Regions from separate parts of the Paenibacillus sp. A3M_27_13 genome, predicted to be linked through region 3. Evidence: riboswitches for the same ligand, from Rfam matches in the RefSeq annotation. Region 3 holds a riboswitch; each other region holds the start of a gene.

Region 1 (5,559 bases), 230 kb from region 3:
CCACTATTTGGCCGCCCCCTTTTCCGAAAAGCGGTCGCCCAAAAGCTGGCAGGCAAGTACGAATAGCATAATCGCCAAGCCCGGGAAAATCATGACATGCGGAGCCACCTGAAAATATGAGGTTGCATCATGCAGCATCACGCCCCACTCTGGCTTGGGCGGCTGTACACCCAGTCCAAGAAAGGACAGCCCAGCGATCATCAGCACCACGCGTCCGATATCCCATACCGCATAAACCAACAACTGCGGCAACGCTTGTGGCAATACATAACGTCTCAGTATACGCACGTGTGAATTGCCGGATAAACGGGCATACCGAACGTAGTCCTCCTGACAGGCTTTTTGAACCAGACTACGGATATACCGGACATAGCCCGCCCACCGTACCGCAATAATCGCAAGGGTCATGTTAACAAAACCCGGGCCCAAAATGCCCACAATTGCCACCGTTAAAATAATATCAGGAAAAGCCAATACGCCATCGATTCCCCGCATGATCAGCTGATCTACACGTCCACGCACATAACCAATGAGCAACCCTATAGGCAGACTAAAGCACAGCGTAGCTACAGTAATTGCACATGCGATTAGCACGCTCGTCCGTATCCCATAAATTAGCCGTGACAGCACATCCCGACCCAGATGATCCGTACCGAAAGGATATTTCCGACTGGGTGGTGCCAGACGGTTCAAAAGATCCACTTGAAGAGGATCATGAGGAGCGACCCATGGAGCCAATAACCCAAGCAGCACGATCAGACCAAAAAGTACGCCTCCTGCCAGCAAGCTCCCTTGAAAGGAAAGCCGTATCTTTTTCATTTTCAGCTTCCCCCTTAACGCAAACGTAGCCTCGGATCTATCGCCGTCTGGACCAAATCCACCAAACACTGAACACCTACAATTAAAAATACGGCAAAAATAACATACCCCTGAATCACCGGATAATCTCGCTGGGTAATCGCATCTATAAAATACTTACCTAACCCCGGCCATGAAAAAATGGTCTCGACGATGACATTACCTGCCAGCATAAATGATAGATTGGTACCTAGCAGTGTAATCATAGGCAGAACCGCATGCTTAAATATCTCAAAAAACAGGATATGCATACGGGAAAAGCCTCGGGCCTTCGCTGCTTTCACAAAATTCCGGTCACCCAGCTCCAGCATTTGAGCACGCAGTACACGTGCTTGTACCGCTCCCAAACCTGCACCAAGAGTCAGCGCTGGGAGCACTAGATGTGTCCAGTCCTCCCTTCCCATGGATGGGAGCCAGCCCAGGCGAACGGAGAATAGATAGATCAACAGAAACCCAAGCCAAAAAGAGGGAATCGACGATCCCAGCAGGGCAAACAGCCTGCCCAGACGATCCAGTGGGCCGCTGATTTTTAGCGAGGCAGCCAGTCCCAGCCCCAGCGTAAGCACCGTCATGACGGCAAAGCCCGCAGCAGCTAGCTCCACAGTAGCAGGCAGTCTGTTCCATAGTTCGGCTAGCACGGATTCCTTGGATACATACGAGGTGCCCCAATGCCCCGTGAACACATCTCGCAGCCAGTTCACATATTGAATATGAAGCGGCTCGTTTAAGCCCAGTTCCTGCCGTAGCGTCGTCAACGCCTCCTCAGAGGCAGGGACATTATGCGCGGTGAGCAAAATAGTAGCAGGGTCACCAGGAGCGAGCCGCATCAGTACAAAAGTCAGCGTGGATACAACGAATACAATGATGAGCAGCTGCGCCACACGTTCCAGTATAAAACGAATCATAGGATACGCAGCTCGTTATTCCGTAATATCAGATTGCGCTGTAATGTAGTAATACTCGATCGGATGGGGTGTAAAACCCTCCACCCCTTTTTTCACACCAAACACATTATCAGGATGCACAATGAACGACTGTGGCAAATCCGCATTGATGATATCCAGCGCTTGTAGTGTCACAGCATTACGCTGCGCTGTATCCTTCGCCAGCTTCAAGCTGTTAAGAATACTCTCTAGCGGTTTGGAACTATACCGGCTTACATTGGCTTCGCTTTTCGAAGAATAAAACATGTCCATAAAATATTGCGGCTCTCCTGTATGAGCAGTAAGCATGCTGTACATTGCAAAATCCCAATCGTTTTTGGTCAACGCCTCGTCGATATTTTCCACCTTGCGAATCTTGACCTGGATTCCCTCTTTCAGCAATTGGCTTTGGATGACCTCAGCCATAACGGAGAGCTCTGGACGCTGAGGGAAAGTCAGCAGTGTAACCTCGAACGGCTTGCCTTGCTTAGTCCATGTCCCTTGGGCGTCTTTCTGCCAGCCATCCTTCGTCAACAGCTGCTCTGCCGTTCCGTTCAGCGCTTTACGCTCAACTTTACCGAAGGGAAGAATGCTCGGGAACGGACTGCTTGCTTCCGTACCGAAGCCCCTCATGACGGCGCTCACAATCGATGTGCGCGGAATCAGGCTGTCCACCACCTTACGGTTCGCCGCATCCTTGAATACTGGCGATTCCATATTGTACACGATCATATGGGTGCGCAAGGAGGGAGCCGACAGCACTTGTAGCTTGTCGTTCTTTTTCAGTACCTCTGCGTTATCAACCGGAATATCCGTCGCTACGTCCACCTCGCCGGATTGCAGCGCCATCAGACGCGAATTCCCGTCCGTAATGAACTTCATCGTCGCTTCAGCCAGTCGTGCCTTCTCGCCCCAATATCCGTCATAACGCTCTACGACCAACGATTGGTCCTTGTTGAACGCTTTGATTTTAAAGGCGCCTGTCATCGCTGGGTAACTCTGCTCATCTTTCATCGATGCCACATCCAGTACAATTGTCGATGGATCAGCTAGATTGGACACCAGCGCCGCGTTCGGCTGGTTTGTCGTGATTTTCAAAGCCAGCGGGCCGCTTACATCAATGGACTTCACATTCAGTAAATCCTTAGCCAGATGGCTTTTCTCGATAGAGCGCAGCAAAGACGCTTTTACACCTGCTGCATCCATACTCTTTCCATCATGAAAAGTGACTTTATCCTGCAAGCTGAACGTCCAAACTGTAGGACTATCCTGCTTCCACTCCTTTGCCAGCCAAGCCACAGGCTCCAGCTTTTCATTCAAACGTACCAGTGTCTCACCTGCACCGGATCGCATCACATCCCAGCTATTATCTCCGTGCGGGTCAACGCCTGACGGTTTCCATGTATACGCCATTACCAGCTTTTTATCTGTCGCTGTTTGTTGTGCTGACGCGTTTTCACCTTTGCCGGAGCTATCCGACGTCTTATTGCTGGCACATCCCGAAAGAGCCATAACTGCCAGCAACAGCATCACCCCTGTACATATCAACCATGAACGCCTACTACGATTGCTAATCATTCAAAGAATCCCCCTCTATCTTGTAAAATCATATAAACCTAACGCAAAACGCGAAAAAAGCATTCCGGACCACTTGATCAGCAGTCAGAAATGCTTTCATTATAAAATGTCAAAACTCACCTCGAAGCCAACTCCAAAAACATAGAAGGGATCAGATCGGTTTCAGACATTCCGTATGCAGCACGCCTAACCACCTCCCCAGCATCCCGTGGGTCTGACAGTGATGTCAAAACAGGCAGGTCTCCTGACTCCAGGCGCATCTTTCAGGCCTTCCCGGTTCTTCACAGTTCCAGTGGCTGTTCTGAAAGCTCCAGCAGTATCCTGCTGATGCCTGTATACAGTGGCGGGCCCGTGTCGGAATCAACCGAACTTCCCTTTTAAGTGAACACGCTCAACAACTATCCACATGGTCTCAACAAAACCCCGTACATAGAGTCGTCCGGCTCACACCTGTTTTCTTCCTTTATTTCTTTCCATTACGATCTTATTTTGTTGTCACAGGCTTGTCAATAAATGCTGCACAATATTTTAAATTTGAACGATACAGCGAGATTGAAGGTGATGTCTATTCATTGCGTGCACGAAATGAACGTGCTAAAATTAGGTATAGAGATAATCATCGTGTCCGTATACTAAAAAGAGTCTTCGCCGCGCCAACGGCAAAGACTCTAGGACTTGAAAGGCTGTGGATCACCACCACGGCGCGCTGCATAACTAAATGTTAATGCAAACGAAACCCACCGTTAGGGGCCAACCTAATTACGCGGTGGGTTTTCGCTTGTTCCGAAATTTTCGACGTAGCCAGCGATAAAGTTTACGAATACTAAACACCAGGCTTAGTAACGTAACCATCCAACGCAACACATCGTAGCACGACACAAGGTTGACCATCGGCTTCACCCCCTTTCGGGAAGCTGCACCGTGGTCCGAAAACATCCACCACTATTCAAAATCCATAAGGTAAATTATACCACTGCCTCGCCCACTACTCTAGCAAATTCCTCTAGTAAATAAATCAACTTAAGAGCTAACTTTAGCGCCACTGCACAGTCGGACAGGGTCAATATCTATATGTCCCCAGACGGCAAGGGTTTATTTATCCCTAATCATCAAACCTTCTGTGGAACCTCCTGAACCGTCACGCTTTTGACCGAGTCCCCTTGTTTTCTCGTCAAAACGATGTTCAAGACAATCGCTGTAATCGAGCCTGAAACGATACCATTTTGCAACAGCATTTTGGCAAAGCTCGGCAGCTGGTCGAACATTTGTGGCAGAACGGCAGAGCCTAGGCCCACGGCAATACTGCATGCTGCGATCAGCAGATTGCTTTCCTTCCGCAGATCCACTTCTGACAGAATAGACATGCCTGATGCAGCGACCGAGCCGAACATGACGATCATCGCCCCGCCCAGCACAGCGTTAGGAATCACTGTCGTTAAAGCAGCCAGCTTAGGCAGCAAACCGAGAACAACCATGATACCGCCCGCAGCAAAAATAACGTTCCGCGATTTGACGCGTGTGAGTGAGATCAGACCCACATTTTGCGAGAAAGCTGTATAAGGAAACGCGTTAAAAATACCCCCAAGCATGATCGCAAGTCCCTCGGAACGCAGACCATTGACGATCTGCTTCTGCTCCACCTTCTGATCAATTGCTTTGCCTACTGCCAAATAAACGCCTGTAGACTCAACCATACTGACAATATTGACGATAATCATCGTACAAACTGCCATAATGCTAAACTCAGGCTTACCAAAATAAAACGGCTGTGCAACACTCACCCATGAAGCCTCCGCCACGGGAGCAAAATGCACCATTCCCATTCCATAAGCAACCACTGTGCCCGCGAACAACCCAATAAGCACGGAAATCGAGCGCAAAAAGCCTTTTGCCAACCGATTCACAAGCAGAATAACCAGTAGTGTGACTAAGGCCAACAGTAAATTACGTGGCTGTCCAAAGTCCGAACTGCCCTGACCCCCTGCTACATTGTTCATCGCCACCGGAATAAGGGATAGACCGATAATCGTAACGACCGAACCTGTAACCACCGTCGGGAAAAAGCGTAGCAGCTTGCCATACAACGGTGCTGCTAACACCACAAATATACCAGACAAAATAATGGCACCATACGCTGTCGCTAAATTTGAGGTCGAAGCAATCGCGATGATGGGCCCTACTGCCGTAAACGTACAGCCTA
Region 2 (5,559 bases), on a different contig from region 3:
CCTGCACCATTACTTTTGCCAAAGCTACACGCTGTCGCTGTCCCCCACTCAAGCGGTCCAATGCTCTGTCCGCCAGCGTGGTAAGACCCAATCGCTCTAGCACGCGATCCGTGATCGCCTCCACATCAACACCCTTTTCCCTGCCTAGCCAGTCCTGATGAGGAAAACGTCCCATTTCTACGACTTCCCTGACGGTGTATCCCACTGGAGGAAGCCCTTCCTGTTGGAGTACGGCTATGAGTCGGGAAAGCTCTTTTCTGCTGTAGCTACCGACCTTTTTGCCATAGATATGAACGTTTCCCGAAGTTGGCTGATCTACACCGGAAAGCAAATGCAGCAAGGTGGATTTTCCACTGCCGTTCGGACCAATAATCCCCCACCAAGTTCCTTCGTCGACGCTCCAGCTTATATTCTTTAACGCATGGAACTCTCCATAGGCACGTGTTAGACCCGCTACCTCTAACGCCCGATCACGTACCTTCTGTGATTCACTTTGTTCTGTCACAGCATTTCCCCCCTGCGCAGCTTCTTGTTCCGGTACAGGAGATATGCGAAGAACGGTGCCCCAACAAAGGCCGTCATCACGCCCAGAGGAATTTCCGTGGGGGCTAACAACGTGCGAGCCGCCGTATCTGCCCAAGCCATAAAAATAGCTCCACCGAACGCAGATAATGGAACAATCATCCGGTAATCAGGCCCTGTCACCAGACGAATGATATGCGGTACAACGAGTCCCACAAAGCCAATCACTCCACATACCGAGACAGCGGCTGCTGTCAGCAGCGTGGAAATGATCAGAACAGATAGCTTCGTCGCATCTACATGAACTCCCATGTGAGCCGCCTGACGTTCACCCAAAGCCAAAATATTCAGCACACGTGCCCGGTTCCATAGAAATACCAGTCCTATGACCACATAAGGTAAAAGGATTCCTGTATATGACCAACCGCGCAGGCTAAGACTTCCCATCGTCCAGTACAATATTTCATTGACCGTCTCCTTCGACATGGCTGTCAGAAAGGAAACAACCGCCCCCAGAAAGGATTGCATCACCACACCCGACAAAATGAGACTTTGTGTCGGAATTTTTCCACCTTCCCGTGCCAACGTCAGCACCATCCACAGCGTCAGCATTCCGGTCGTAAATGCCACTAGCGGCAGCGTCCATATGCCAACAAATGAAAATTGAAGGCCCCAATAAATCAGTACTGCCGCTCCTACTGAAGCCCCCGAGGATACCCCCAGTGTATACGGATCAGCCAAAGGATTACGCAGCACACCCTGAAATCCGGCTCCAGCCAGCGCCAGCGCTGCTCCTACCAACATTCCCAGTAACACTCGTGGCAATCTAACCTTCAAAATAATCTGCTCTGAGGATGTATTCCAATCCGGTGTAAACGTATCGCCTAACCATGGAAGGTGGTTAACCAGAATGCCCGTGATCTGGCTGACCGGAAGCTTGGCCGAGCCGATGCCAAGACAGAGCAGTAGCGTCAGTAACAGCAGGACAAGACCTGTTCCTCCAAAGCCGATCAGTTTACGGTTCATTTGAAAATTTCAGGATACACGCCCTTGGCCACTTCCTTGAGACCTTCCGTTACGCGTGGACCCGGACGACTAATCAAATTATCATCCACGGCAAATACCCGGTTGTGGCGAACAGCCGATATTTGATCCCATCCACTGCGAGCTTTAATGATTTCGCCGAGCGTTTGACCAGTTTTGTCGTCCTTGACACTTTTGCTGTACAAAATCACGTCAGGGTTCGCAGCAATAATATTTTCCTCACTAATTTGGTACCACCCCTTCTGCGTGGCACCTACATTTTCGCCGCCCGCTAACGTGATCAGCTCGTCCATAAACTCGCCTTTACCAACTGTCCAGCCTGGTGAAAACTCGACGTATACCCGCAGCTTCTGACCTTTACCGATATTTTTAATTCCTTCTTTCACTTCAGCTACATCTGCTCTCATCTTGTCAGTCACCGCTCTCGCTTCTTTCTGATGATCGGTGATTTTCCCATACAATTCGATGTTAGCCATGACATCTTCAACTGTCTTCGGTTCCGTTTTAAAAATCATAATTCCCATGTCGCGCAGCTTGGTCGTAGCCTGTTCACTAAGTGATATCCCTGCAAAAACGACTTCCGGGTTAGCAGCAATGATCGCCTCTTCGTTCGGTTTCATAATACCGCCCACTTTAGGCTTTTTCGTAGCTGCTTCCGGGTAATCAGAGTAGTCGGAGACGCCAACAATTTCCTTATCCAGCCCGATGGCGAACAGCGCCTCGGTTTCTGCCGGGGAGACGGAAACGATTTTATCCGGCGCTTTTTTGAATGTAAATTCCTGTCCTGTTGTATCCTTAACCGTGAGTGGGTAAACTGTTTTGCCCGGAGGCTCTTGTGCGGTTACGGTCTGTCCCGGCTGCTGTGAAGAATTCTGGTTCTCTTTATTTTCAGCATTTTTCCCATTAGCTCCACATGCACTCAGCACAACTGCCAAAATCAGAACCAATAGACCTGTTGTCCAAACCTTTATTTTTTTTCCTGCCATGATTTGCACCCCTTCATAAAAAATCGTTAAGAGCGTTACTTGAACATCATCAGATATCTTCTAAATCCAGCCTTCTTTTCCTATCAAAAAAACCCCGCATCCTCATATCAGGACACAGGGGCCACGTTAGCGCAGATCGTGCGCAGGCGGCAGCTTCTTTCCGCATGGACAGTCACTGCGAACACGTCATCCTTTCCTCGAAGGACTATGGTGACAGGCGGACGGGCAGGTATCCTGACTTATGGTAAAATGCATGTCCTGAAATTCTTTCATATGCTTAGTAGCACATAAAGCAGGACTAACGGGCATGTTTCCATTTACAGTGGCGGGACCGCGCCGGACTCACACCGACTTCCCTTTTAACAGCGCAGGCAAGGGAAACCATAGTTTCATCACGCTGCGCCGACCTCGTCTGCTGGATATTTGATAAGTGGTAGTCAAGCCGTTCTTTTACTTGATGATTATAGGTTAAAAAGAGGCGGCTTACAACCCAAACTGCCTCTTTATCCGCAGGTGTCTAACCTAATGAGGAAGCATTTCTGCTATGTAATTGTGCCGTCCTGCCAGCCTCAATTGAATCCTAAATGCTTCTCCCGGCTTCGGATTCAAACTCCAAAAATCATGGCCCGGTATCAGCATGCAAGCTAACTGACGAATTACGCCACCATGCGTAACGACCAAAACAGAGGGTGGCGCAGCAGTCAAATCCATGGGTTGAACTTCCATAGCAACACGCCATTCATACAGAGAGTCAAGAAATTTCCGTAGACGATTCACAAAATCTGCCCAAGACTCTCCTCCAGGAGGGGTTATCCGTTGCGGCTCATCAATCCAAGCGCGATACAACGACACATCCTTGAGCATGTCATACGTTTTTCCATCCCACTCACCAAAATGAAGCTCTCGCAGACGTGGTTCCATCATAGGAGACATAGTAGATAGGGAACCTCCAGACGTCAATTCTGATTCCGGCACAATGATCTGCAAGGTCTGGCGACATCGCATTAAATCGCTGCAATAGATTCGAGCAAAGGACTGCCCTTGCAATTTTTCTTGCAAAGGCTTTAATTCCTGCTCTGCTCCCGGTAGCAAACCTAAGTCGGAGTGTCCTAGATATCGACGTTCCTTGTTCCATAAGGTTGTGCCGTGACGAACTAACACAAGTTCCATGTCCCAATGCAGATCTTCTTTAGCATCATACGGCACCTTATCCTCCTGTGAGTTCGGACTTTGTGCGTATTCTACTGTCCTTTTTGCTGCTATATCTTGTTTCAAGATCATGTCACTTCCTGCTCGATCATTATTCAGTGTGTCACTCCTCACCGCACCCATCCCAAGGCAAAACAACCTGCGGCTCCTAACAAACACAATCCTACAAACATACTGGACACGGCGAACATCAGCTGGATCGTATGCCGTATATCTTTCGACTCTAGCGGTCGTATCCAATCGCCCATGTATGCACGAAAGGAGCGCACGCCATGATACACATTATAGCCTCCAAGACGAATCCCCAGTGCACCAGCAACAGCCGATTCCGGGAAGCCACTGTTCGGGCTTGGGTGCAGACGAGCGTCTCGCTTGACTGTGCGCCAGCTTCTTGCAGCATCTCGCTTGTACATCCACGCCGCTACCACAAGCATTGCCGCTGTCAGACGTGCCGGAATGTAGTTAGCGACATCATCCAGACGTGCTGAAGCCCAGCCTAAATGCAGATACTTTTCATTTTTATAGCCAACCATGGAATCGAGCGTATTCACAGCACGATAAGCCAGCGCCAAGGGTGCTCCCCCGATCAGGGCATAAAAAAGCGGGGAAATAATCGCGTCCACGATATTTTCAGCGACCGTTTCAACCGTACCGCGTACAATCTCAGGCTCATCAAGCTGTTGCGTATCCCGCCCAACTATCATGCCCAGCTCCCGCCGTGCCGCAGAAAGGTCATCCGCCTGCAACGCTCGGTATACTGCCATTCCTGCGTCCTTTAGTCCTTTGGAAGCAATCGTTGTCGCAATCAGCACCATTTCTACGCCGACAGACAACCACGGATGAATCCAGGCAAGCAAGTGCAATAGCGCCCAGGCGAGCGTAAAGGAGCCTCCCGCCACAATGAGTGGAAGCAGTATACCCGCACGTTTCAACCCCCGGTCACTTCGGGCCTGGCGGCGAATCGCTTTTTCCAATGCTGAAATGGCATGTCCCATACCGATGACTGGATGCGGCAACCACCTCGGGTCACCGATCAGCCTGTCCAAAAGATAGGCTACCAGGATAATCAAGCTAACTGTCACGCCGCTGCTCCTCCTCCAGCACTTCACCCAATACAGACAGCAGCCTGTCGTTGGCTTCTGCATCCTTGACCGCAATCCGAAAATGACTCGTCGTCAGTCCCGGATACATAGCACAGCTACGTATAAGAATTCCGCGTTGTCCAAGCGCCTGCTGAATCGCCGATGCGCTCCACGTACCCGGCGCCCTTGCCAGCACGTAATTGGCTTCGCCGGGAACAACACCGCAGCCCCATTCCGCCAAGGCGGTCAACAGGCGGTTGCGCTCCGTAGCAATCAGCTCCTGTGTTTGGTGCTCATATGCTTGCCCACTTCTCAAACACGCCTCCCCAGCCAGCAACGCCAATCCATTCACACTCCAGGTCACCTGTTTGGCCGTCATTCGCCGGATATAGTCCGGATGAGCAATCGCATAGCCCAATCGCAAGCCAGGAATGGCATAAAATTTGGTCATTGACCGGATCAAAATCACATGAGGATAGCGATCCAGCACAGGCAGTAGTGAGATTCGCCGTTCCAGCGGGATAAAATCAATGAATGCTTCATCCACCACCAGCACGGTACCCGTTTTGCCAGCCGCTTCTGCCAGTTCGCACAGCTCCTGCTTACCATATTGCACACCGTTTGGATTATTCGGCTGCCCAAGGAACAAAACATCTACCTGCTCCATGAGCTGAAGGATGTCCTCCACGTCCGCCTTCCATTGAAGCGAGGCCTTC
Region 3 (5,559 bases):
GGAACTGGAACAGGATGATGAGTCTTGGGATGTATCTGAGGAGATTGTTCTGCGTGGTGTAGTACATCTTAATTTTTGCGGGCAGCCCTCGGAAGTAGAAGTCGAATTTATCGTGGGGGCTGACTCCGAAGAACAGGCACAGACTATAGAAGAACCTACACAGTTGCAAAAAAACACATGGGAGCAGTATATGGAATATTCGTCAGCTATTCATCCTCAAGTGTTGGAGTCCATACACCATCATTATGCTGGCATAGTGGAAAAGTACCGGAATGCTTACAGTATATGGGGAGAGGACCCAGATGAATATGCGCCTTATGTGGAGCGGCCGGAACAATTTCTGGATCGAATACAGCTTGTGTCTATACTGATTTCCGACTCATCGGCAAAGGATGAACTGTATTTGAATTTTAGTTGCTCCTGGGATCGAGAACATGGCTTAGGCGTACATATGAAGCAGATGAAAATGGAGCATATTCAAGGCGTTTATACATTATATGACCTAGAATAAATCCCCCTTCCCGGCTTTTACCAAAAAGGGCCGGAAAGGGGAATAGGATATGGTGAAATGATGGTGCGATTCGATACGATTAAAAGATTAGTTGGATACAGCCAATGCAGCCCGGGCTGCATGAGCCGCTTGTACCATTAGTCGCAAGGCGGCGACAGATTCCTCCTTGGTGCGGGTTTTCAGACCACAGTCCGGATTAACCCAGAACAAATCTGATGGCAATACGCGCAGGGCACGCTGGATCATGCTTAGCATTTCAGATACATCGGGGATGCGCGGACTGTGGATATCGTACACGCCCAGACCGATGCCCTTGTCGTATACCTGATCTTCAAAGCTGACAATCAGTTCTCCGTGACTTCGCGAAGTTTCAATAGATATAACGTCGGCATCCATATCGGAGATGGACTGAATCATATGCTGAAATTCGGAATAGCACATGTGCGTATGGATTTGGGTCGCAGGCTCAACGGTGGCCGTGGTCACAAGGAAGGCTTGAACCGCCCAGTCCAGATAGGCTTGCTGTTGTTCTTTTTTCAGTGGAAGCCCTTCACGAATTGCAGGCTCATCGACCTGAATCATGCCGATGCCCGCTTGTTCCAGTGCCTCTACCTCTGCCCGTAATGCCAGAGCCAACTGTAAAGCAACTTGACTACGAGGAATATCGTTACGTTCAAAAGACCAGTTCAAAATGGTCACAGGGCCTGTAAGCATTCCCTTAACAGGCTTGGAAGTTAACGATTGGGCGAATGCCGTTTCTTCCACGGTCATGGGCTGATCAAAGGAAACGTCTCCGTATATAATCGGCGGTTTGACACAGCGGGAGCCGTAGGACTGCACCCATCCGTTTTGCGTAAAAGCAAAGCCGTTCAGCTTTTCGCCAAAAAATTCAACCATATCGGTCCGCTCAAATTCTCCATGAACAAGCACGTCAATGCCAATGTCCTCTTGAATATCAATCCATTCCTTAATTTGCTGTTGGATGAACGCCCGGTATTGCTCGGCTGACCATTCTCCTTTGCGATAGTGCAGGCGGGCCTTGCGGATCTCGGCGGTTTGCGGGAAGCTACCAATGGTCGTCGTAGGCAGTGGAGGCAACTTCAGCTTATTTTGTTGAATCTCACGACGCTCGGCGAAAGGAACGCTGCGTGACAGAGGCTCTTTTGCCAGCAGGTCGGCCAGATCGGCGGCTGTCTGTACGCGTGCCGCTGAGTTGTTGAAACGGGCTACCGCATCCGCACTTTGCTCAAGCTTGGTGAGTGCGGAAGGATCGTGTTTGCCAAGTGCAGCCGTCAGGACGGCGATTTCCTCCAGCTTTTCATCGGCAAAGGCAAGCGCTTGTACCAGTTCTCGATCCAGCTTGTGCTCTGCCTCCAGGCTGACTGGCACATGCAGCAGACTACATGATGGCTGCACGATAAGCTGTGCGGCAGTGGTTTGTTCCACCAACTGACCCAACAGAGCAGCCACAGCGTTCAGGTCGCTGCGCCATATATTGCGCCCGTCAATGACCCCAGCGCCCAGCGTTTTCTCTTTAGGGAAGCCATGCTGCAATATATGTTGAAGATTTTCGCCATCATCATACACAAAATCAAGACCCAATCCCTGTACCGGAAGTGCGGACAGACGCTCATAATGGTCCAGGCTGCCAAAGTAGGTTTGCAGCATTATATTCAAGGAGGGCGCAGCTTGAGTCAAAGCTTCATAGACTTCCTGAATAATGTCCAAATCCTCTGCCGGGAATGAGGTGGTTAGGACAGGTTCATCGATTTGGACCCACTGAACGCCTTCTGCCGCTAGTTCAGACAGGATACGGGTGTACAGTGGCAGGAAGCTTCGTACGATGGCGGCCAAATCCTTACGGTCATAGCCTTTGGATAAGGTAACGAATGAATAGGGGCCGATGAGGACCGGTTTCCCATCAATGCCTAGTTCTTGTTTTGCTTCACGATAAGCCTGTAAGGGTTTATTTTCAGTGAACACCGGGACTGCGTTTGCCAATTCAGGAACGATGTAGTGATAATTGGTATTCATCCATTTGGTCATTTCACTGGCGGTTGCTCCCTTCTGTCCACGAGCGATCCCAAAATACACGGACAGAGGAACCGGACCTGCGGGACGATGGTTGAACCGTTCGGGTACCAGACCGAACATTACAGATGTATCCAGCATGTGATCGTAATAGGAGAAGTCTCCGACAGGAATGCGATCAATCCCCTTGTCACGCTGCTTGCTCAGATGCTCCAACCGTAATCTTTTCATCTCCGTCTGCAGTTCGCTTTCGTTAATGCTGCCGTTCCAGAAGCGTTCCAGTGCTTTCTTCCATTCCCGGTTTTCGCCGATACGCGGATATCCCAGATTACTGCTAATCAAGCCGGACAATTCAGGCCATTCAATAATGGACATGTACTTTTCCTCCTAGTGGGTAGCTGTTTTATTTTTACGTACCAAAAAAGGCATTCTTCCCCCAGAGTTAAAAATAAGTAGGGGAAAGAATGCCTCCGTGATTAAAAAATCAAAAATACGGCGACTGCTCTTAACACCTCCCTATCTTCCGTAGGTACTTGCGATGTTGTTAAAATAGGCAGGTCTCCTGACTTACGGATCATGACTCTCAGCATTCCTTCCCGGTCTGTGGACCAGTGGATATATGAACAGCTGAAAGTTCCCCGTTTACAGTGGCGGGACCGTGCCGGATTTGCACCGGCTTCCCTTTTAAGCCTGATCTGAATAGAACAGACACCTATCTCCAAGCTATGCGGTTAAGGTATGACGAATAATTATGCACTCGTATACTTGTTCACCATCATAAGTGAAACTTACAGGATGCGCAATAGAAACTCCAATGGAAACAGTTAGCTATATGAAAAAAAGACAAGCCTTACCCATGATGGGGACTTGTCTTAGATATATAGCATCTTGCCGGGTAAACTTCGCGTTAAGCCAATGAAACGGTATAGCCTGCCTGAATACTGGCTTTTACATCTACCAGACGCTGGTTGCGACTGCCCCGGAAGGGAAGGGTCAGGTCCTTTTGCTGTTCTACAAAACGACCATCCACAATCACATCGCACAAAAGCGCTAGCTCCTGTCGCTCCTGATCTGTGAGTAAATCTTCATAGACAAAGCCAGTATAAGCCCACACGGTTCGGTCGGGACAGGCCTCGCGGAAGTCACGCACAAATTGCGAGCATTCTGCTGCTGAGAAAAACGGATCTCCCCCGCAGAGAGTCAGTCCGTCCAACAACGGATTATCCATGATGTCACGAATGACTTCCTGTTGTCGTTGGGGTGTAAATGGCTCACCTGCACGGAAGCTCCACGACGCTGGGTTAAAGCATCCGGGACAGGCATGACGGCAACCGCTAATAAACACGACAGTGCGCAGGCCGTATCCTTCGTTCAGAGATTCCGGAATGTAGCCACACAAATTCACTTATGTTTCACCCGGTCTCGAACTTCTGCCTGTTTTGCAGCATTAAAGCGAACGGTATAATCTCCTGTCAGATATCCGGTTACCCGACGTAAGCGCTGAAAGTGTGTGTGCTCCTCATCTGTGCCACATTGGGGGCAGCTTGTCCCGATAATCCCTTCATAACCACATTCCGTACAACGATCCACCGGATGGTTGATGGAGAAGTAGCCAATGTTCTGATGCAGCGCGTACTGAACAATTTTAAGGAACGCATCCGGGTTATTCCGCGCATTGCCGTCCAGTTCGATGTATGAAATCGCACCAGCGTTGCAGAGGTTATGGAACGGAGCTTCCAAGCTGATTTTACGAGCAGCCGGGAGCGTATAATACACGGGAATATGAAAAGAATTCGTGTAATATTCTCGATCATTTACCTCAGGAATAATTCCGAAATCACGTTGATCCAGCAATGTGAACTTGCCCGACAGACCTTCGGCAGGCGTAGCGAACAATGTAATATTTAAATTGTGATATTCACTCATTCGATCGCAATACACGCGCATGGAAGTGATGATTCGCTGTGCCTCGCGGTATACGAAATCATCCTCCCCGTGGTGTTTCCCGTATAGTGCCTTCATGCACTCAGCCAGCCCGATGAACCCGATCGAAAGCGTACCGTGCTTTAGTACGCTTCCCACCTTATCATCTGGCGCCAGTTCTTCTCCACCTTCCCATACCCCTTCGCGCATCATAAAGTCCGAAGCTTTAGCCGGCTGGCTGGTCTGGATTTGATAGCGATGGATTAGGCCATCCACCGCAATGCGCATAACTTCTTCCAGTCTCGCATCAAAGCGATCACGGTCAGGTGTCAGGCGTTTGCCTGTGCAAATACCATACTCAATCCCAAGCCGCACCAGATTAATGGTATTGAAGGAGAGATTTCCCTTGCCACTCTGCCGATTTCTGCCGAAACGGTCAGAAATGGTGCGGGTACGGCAACCCATTGTCGCTATAATGGTATCCGGGTCATCAGCACGGTAAAAAGGCAAGTTGAAGGTGGCATCCACATTCACAAAATTGGGATACATCCGTCTGCTAGAGCATTCTACCGCCCGTAAGAACAAATCATAATTGATGTCGCCTTCTGCCTGGTTGATTCCCTCTTTGCATTGGAAAATATGCTGCGGAAAAATAGGAGTTTCCCCGCTGCCCAAGCCGCGAATAGTGGCCTCCAGCAGCGATTGAGTAACAAGCCGTCCCTCAGCAGACGTGCACATTCCGTAATTCAGTGAAGTGAATGGAATCTGTCCACCCGCCCGACTGCTCATGGTGTTCAGGTTATGAATGAGCGATTCAGCAGCCTGCCGGGTTTCCGTTTCCGTTTCTTCGCGTGCGAATGCGTATGAACGAGGGCAGACTTCTTGCAAATGGGGATTGGCCATATGTAGTTCGTCGTCAGACAGATGGGATTCTATCTCTTCCTCGAACAACCGAAGTCCTTTGCGCAGATGTTTGCGGAAGGACCGGGCAACGTATGGGGCAAGGTCCCAATCTATTTTGTTGGCGGAGACACCTCCGAATTGGCTGTTTTGCTGAGATTGGAAAATAATGGCGACCAGTGCCATAGCGGACA

Evidence for each region. Region 3 has a riboswitch for cobalamin ahead of metE (5-methyltetrahydropteroyltriglutamate--homocysteine S-methyltransferase). Riboswitches for the same ligand answer to the same signal wherever they lie in the genome.
Region 1: linked by a shared signal. The riboswitch ahead of NLX82_RS13905 (ABC transporter substrate-binding protein) and the one ahead of metE (5-methyltetrahydropteroyltriglutamate--homocysteine S-methyltransferase) in region 3 are both predicted to bind cobalamin.
Region 2: linked by a shared signal. The riboswitch ahead of NLX82_RS08555 (ABC transporter substrate-binding protein) and the one ahead of metE (5-methyltetrahydropteroyltriglutamate--homocysteine S-methyltransferase) in region 3 are both predicted to bind cobalamin.

What each region holds. Positions count from the first base shown of each region.
Region 1 is NZ_JANAVE010000003.1:204,472-210,030, reverse strand. It holds gene NLX82_RS13920 (ATP-binding cassette domain-containing protein) at 1-4, opposite strand, end outside; gene nikC (nickel transporter permease) at 4-819, opposite strand; gene nikB (nickel ABC transporter permease) at 834-1,763, opposite strand; gene NLX82_RS13905 (ABC transporter substrate-binding protein) at 1,779-3,359, opposite strand; gene NLX82_RS13900 (hypothetical protein) at 3,476-3,619, opposite strand; cobalamin riboswitch at 3,577-3,780, opposite strand; gene NLX82_RS13895 (nucleobase:cation symporter-2 family protein) at 4,469-5,559, opposite strand, start outside.
Region 2 is NZ_JANAVE010000002.1:452,607-458,165, reverse strand. It holds gene NLX82_RS08565 (ABC transporter ATP-binding protein) at 1-505, opposite strand, end outside; gene NLX82_RS08560 (FecCD family ABC transporter permease) at 502-1,548, opposite strand; gene NLX82_RS08555 (ABC transporter substrate-binding protein) at 1,545-2,552, opposite strand; cobalamin riboswitch at 2,760-2,953, opposite strand; gene NLX82_RS08550 (histidine phosphatase family protein) at 3,075-3,833, opposite strand; gene cbiB (adenosylcobinamide-phosphate synthase CbiB) at 3,872-4,843, opposite strand; gene cobD (threonine-phosphate decarboxylase CobD) at 4,833-5,559, opposite strand, start outside.
Region 3 is NZ_JANAVE010000003.1:431,029-436,587, forward strand. It holds gene NLX82_RS14920 (DUF6985 domain-containing protein) at 1-511, shown strand, start outside; gene metE (5-methyltetrahydropteroyltriglutamate--homocysteine S-methyltransferase) at 599-2,917, opposite strand; cobalamin riboswitch at 3,078-3,273, opposite strand; gene nrdG (anaerobic ribonucleoside-triphosphate reductase activating protein) at 3,450-3,947, opposite strand; gene NLX82_RS14935 (anaerobic ribonucleoside triphosphate reductase) at 3,944-5,559, opposite strand, start outside.